DNA from 2 places in the Allobosea sp. RAF48 genome. Region 2 is predicted to be linked to the other one. Evidence: predicted binding sites of a transcription regulator. Region 2 holds the regulator's gene; the other holds the start of a gene.
The links. The regulator HrcA, encoded in region 2, represses chaperone genes, less so after heat shock. The targets are predictions, from matches to a motif close to GTTAGCACTCNCNNNNNGNGAGTGCTAAC.

Region 1 (2,392 bases), on a different contig from region 2:
CCCTCGTTGCCCACCTTCTTCATCGCCTCGGCGATCATCTCGCCGATCGTACGGTCGCCATTCGCAGAGATGGTGCCGACCTGCGCGACCTCCTCCGAGCCGGTGATGGTCTTGGAATGCTCGCCGAGCGACTTCGTCACCGCCTCGACGGCGAGATCGATGCCGCGCTTCAAATCCATCGGATTGATGCCGGCGGCCACCGCCTTGGCCCCCTCGCGGACGATCGCCTGGGCCAGGACCGTGGCGGTCGTGGTGCCGTCACCGGCCGCGTCGTTCTGCTTCGACGCCACCTCGCGGACCATCTGGGCGCCCATGTTCTCGAACTTGTCGGAAAGCTCGATCTCCTTGGCGACGGTGACGCCATCCTTGGTGATGCGCGGGGCGCCGAACGACTTCCCGATCACGACGTTGCGGCCCTTCGGACCCAGCGTGACCTTCACGGCATTGGCCAACGTGTCGACGCCGCGCAGCATCCGCTCGCGCGCGTCCTGCGAAAACTTCACGTCCTTCGCAGCCATGATTCCTCACTCCTTCAGACTTGAGGTTTCAGGTTGATGAGATGGGATGAAGGCCCCGTCAGGCGGCCTTCTTGAGGGCAGCAGCCGTCTCGACGACGCCCATGATGTCGGACTCCTTCATGATCAGGAGATCCTGGCCATCGATCTTGACCTCGGTGCCGCTCCATTTGCCAAAGAGCACGCAGTCGCCAACCTTGACGTCGAGCGGCACGAGCTTGCCGGTCTCGTCGCGAGCCCCGGCGCCGACAGCAACGACCTCGCCCTCCTGCGGCTTTTCCTTGGCAGTGTCGGGAATGATGATCCCGCCCCTGGTCTTCTCCTCGGCGTCGATGCGCTTCACGACGACGCGGTCATGCAGTGGCCGAAACTTCATGAGTTCCTCCAGTTTCCATGTCGGTCACATGTCAAAGCGGCTCGGCCCTGTTCGGGTCTCGCGGCGAGGTTCCGCACGCCCCTGAGGCGCCGTGCCCGCGCGATGATTTGGGTTGCTCATTTTTGGCCTTCAAGAGGCCGGCAGCACTTTTTTTGATCGAGTGCTAACAGGCTGAAAAGGCAGCGAAAACGCAAACTTTCGGCTTGCCAAGACGTTGGAAACGCGCTGCCATCGGCGCAGTGAAACCAGGGGGCTGAAAGGAATGGCTTCGACGGACTTCGCCCGCCAGATCGCCGGCTACGGATTGACCACCGCCGGGATCCTCTACCGCTTGCCCGACCACCCTTCGATCCTGCAGGAATACATCTGGCAGGACTACGACCTCGCCCCTCGCTTTCCCGAACTGAACAAGTTCCTTGCCTTCTGGCAGGCCAAGCTCGAGGGCAAACTCTTCCGCATCACCGTCGCTCATAAGGACCTGATCGGCCCTGCCGACCTCAGCGCGGTGAGCGGGGAATTTCGCCTCCAGTAGCGACGAGCCGCGCAACGTACCGATCGATAGCTGCAAGGGCTTGATCTGAGCAAAACCCTCACCAAAATCAGGGAGCCGCCGATCACGACAATCGGTTCGACGCGGCGATCAACCAAACCGGATCCATGTTGCTTCCAGGAGGATATGGCTATGGCAACGTTGGCACTCGCTCCCCGCCCAGGGAGGACTGCATGATGACATCTGACGACTTTGAGAGACCGGTTGTTATCCTGACCGGTCTCGGGCACCCGGCGGCGATTGCGTCGGCGATGGAGGCCTTCATGTTCCTGGCCGACTGGCCGGTGAGCAGGCGCGATCCGGTCCATGGCTTTGCTTTGAAAGCCTGCCTGGCGGCGATCCGCGGCGAGATCGAACCGGAAACGGCGCGGGGCTTATTCGCCTCATGGGCGGAAAGGCACGACCTTCTCGCGCCCGACGTGGCTGCGTTCATGGGAAGCCGAAGGGAAGGCTCACGGGGCAGGGCCTGACGACGCGCCCGGCCCGGCGCGAGCGGGCCGGGTTATTCATCGAGCGGGGACACGACTTCGCCCCGGCCCACTGAGCGTTGTGGGCCGGGTGTTAGCCGTTGGATTACCCCTGGCTTCCGGGCAGCCAGACAGCGTTGTCCACTTTCAAGGGCCCGCCGATGCCGGCCGGATATGGCAGAGAATTGACAGAATTCTCGCTAAAAATGTTCCGCGAGCAGGTAGTTGAAATCATGAGCACAAAGATAAAAATCGTATTTATGATAATTATCTTGACGCAATCGGTGACCTGAGTTATTTGTATTTTATCGAGATTGCTTGGACGGCCGTTGTTATTTTCGCGCTTTGGCGCGGCTCTGATAAACTCCCCCCTTTCGAAATCGTTCTGAACTCGTCGAACATTCTGTCGACGAGCGACAGGTCTTGCCAAAAGGAGGGTTTCTCATGACCACCGGCACAGTGAAATGGTTCAATTCCACCAAGG
Region 2 (2,392 bases):
CTGGCTCATCGTCAGGCCACAGCCGCCTTCTGGAGGGCGACCAGCTTGGAAACGCCGCCCTTGGCGAGCTTGAGCAGCGAAAGCAGCTCCTCCTCCGAGAACGGCGCGCCTTCCGCCGTACCCTGCACCTCGACGAGGCCGCCCGTGCCGGTGATGACGAAATTCGCGTCGGTCTGCGCGCCGGAATCCTCGACATAGTCGAGGTCGATCACCGGCTGGCCGGCGACGATGCCGCAGGAGACGGCGGCGACATGGTCCTTCAGCGGGTTGGTGCCCTTGAGGAGCCCGCGGCCTTCCATCCATTTCAACGCGTCGTGCAGCGCCACCCAGGCGCCGGTGATCGACGCCGTCCGGGTGCCGCCATCGGCCTGCAGCACGTCGCAGTCGACGACGATCTGGCGCTCGCCGATCGCGGTCAGGTCGACGACGGCGCGAAGCGAGCGCCCGACCAGTCGCTGGATCTCCTGCGTGCGGCCAGAGGGTTTGCCGGAGGTAACCTCGCGGCGCGTGCGCTCATGCGTTGCGCGCGGCAGCATCGAATACTCGGCGGTGACCCAGCCCTTGCCGGTGCCGCGCAGCCACGGCGGGCCCTTTTCCTCGACGGTGGCGGCGCAGAGCACCTTGGTCTCGCCGAACGTCACCATGCAGGAGCCCTCGGCATAGCGCACCACGCCGCGTTCGAGCGTGACCTTGCGCATCTCGTCGGCGGCGCGTTTGGAGGGTCGCATGAAATGATCCTGTCTTGCGGAGAAGTGGCGGCTTTTAGGCTCTCCCGCCCGGTACGGCAAGGCAGGGGGGCTTTCTACCCCTTGATCCATGCGCATCGCGTGACGACAATAGGACAGAGGAACGGTTCGCCCGTAAAGGTTCATGAGCGCCCACACGCCCCGCCCCGAGACGATAAGCAGCCTGGTCGAGACCGATCAGCGCTCGCGCGAGATATTCCGCCAGATCGTCGACGGCTTTCTGACGACCGGCGAGCCTGTCGGCTCGCGCAACATCGCGCGCCTGCTGCCGATGTCGCTCTCGCCGGCGACGGTGCGCAACGTCATGACCGATCTGGAGCTGGCCGGGCTGATCTACGCGCCGCACACCTCTGCGGGGCGCCTTCCTACGGAACGAGGCCTGCGCTTCTTCGTCGATGCGATGATGGAGGTCGGCAACCTCACCTCCGACGAGCGCAAGCGCATCGAGGCACAGATCAGGGCTGCCGCAACCAACCGCAGCCTCGACCAGACGCTGACCGAGGCCTCGGCGCTGCTCTCCGGCCTGTCGCGCGGCGCTGGTGTCGTCGTCACCACCAAGGCTGATCCAAGGCTCAAGCACATCGAGTTCGTCCGGCTCGATCCCGCCCGTGCGCTGGTCGTGCTCGTCGCGGAGGACGGCACGGTCGAGAACCGCCTGCTGGCGCTGCCGCCCGGCCTGCCGGCTTCGGCGCTGAGCGAGGCCGCGAACTTCCTCAACGCGCGTATCATCGGCAAGACGCTCGCCGAATTGCGCGGCGAGATCGCGACCCAGCGCACGCAGATGGAGCGCGAGCTCGATGCGCTGACCGCCCGGCTGGTCGAGAACGGCATCGCCACTTCGTCGGGCCCGAGCAGCGACCGGCACCTGATCGTCCGCGGCCAGGCGAACCTGCTCGAGGACCTGAAGGCGCAGGAGGACCTCGAGCGCATCCGCCTGCTCTTCGGCGATCTCGAGACCCAGACCGACGTGATCGATCTTCTGTCGCGAGCGGAGGATGGCGACGGCGTGCGCATCTTCATCGGCTCGGAGAACAAGCTGTTCTCGATGTCGGGCTCCTCGATGGTGGCGGCCCCCTTCCGCGATGCCGAGCAGCGCATCGTCGGCGTCGTCGGCATCATCGGCCCGACGCGTCTGAACTATGCCCGCATCGTCCCGATGGTCGACTACACCGCCAAGGTGGTCGGCAGCCTGCTCGACGGCGAACGCTGACGCGCAGCATCTGTCTGAGGAAGTACGCCGTTGTTCCGGGCGTGGCCCGCAAGCCATCGAAGAAAACCGGAACGCCGCCAGGGCTTCCGGATCGGCGCGGTTTCGCCGCTCGCCCGGGATGACGACGCGTTTCCATCTTGAAGAATTTGGCTTCCGTCGCGGATGAGGCTATCTCCGCGCGAAAGCGCCCCCGAATCCACAAGAGCCAAAGCCCATGTCAGACCAGCTTCCCGACCGCCTCTCCGTCAACCCGGACAGCCCGTTTTACGACGCCGAGGTGCTGGCGCGCGACATCGGCATCCGTTTCAAGGGCGTCGAGAAGACCAATGTCGAGGAATATTGCGTCTCCGAAGGCTGGGTGAAGGTCGCGGCCGGCAACGCCAAGGATCGCTTCGGCCGCCCGATGACGATCACGCTGAAGGGCCCTGTCGAGCCC

Region 1: a site for HrcA is predicted at 1,031-1,059, ahead of groES (co-chaperone GroES). Genes of this name have one in related genera too.

Annotation. Positions count from the first base shown of each region.
Region 1 is NZ_JBFRDZ010000017.1:80,353-82,744, forward strand. Features, by position in the region: gene groL (chaperonin GroEL) at 1-518, opposite strand, end outside; gene groES (co-chaperone GroES) at 577-891, opposite strand; gene AB4Z10_RS25460 (usg protein) at 1,154-1,423, shown strand; gene AB4Z10_RS25465 (DUF982 domain-containing protein) at 1,618-1,911, shown strand; gene AB4Z10_RS25470 (cold-shock protein) at 2,353-2,392, shown strand, end outside.
Region 2 is NZ_JBFRDZ010000007.1:75,285-77,676, forward strand. Features, by position in the region: gene rdgB (RdgB/HAM1 family non-canonical purine NTP pyrophosphatase) at 1-9, opposite strand, end outside; gene rph (ribonuclease PH) at 12-728, opposite strand; gene hrcA (heat-inducible transcriptional repressor HrcA) at 871-1,956, shown strand; gene AB4Z10_RS14920 (DUF3297 family protein) at 2,171-2,392, shown strand, end outside.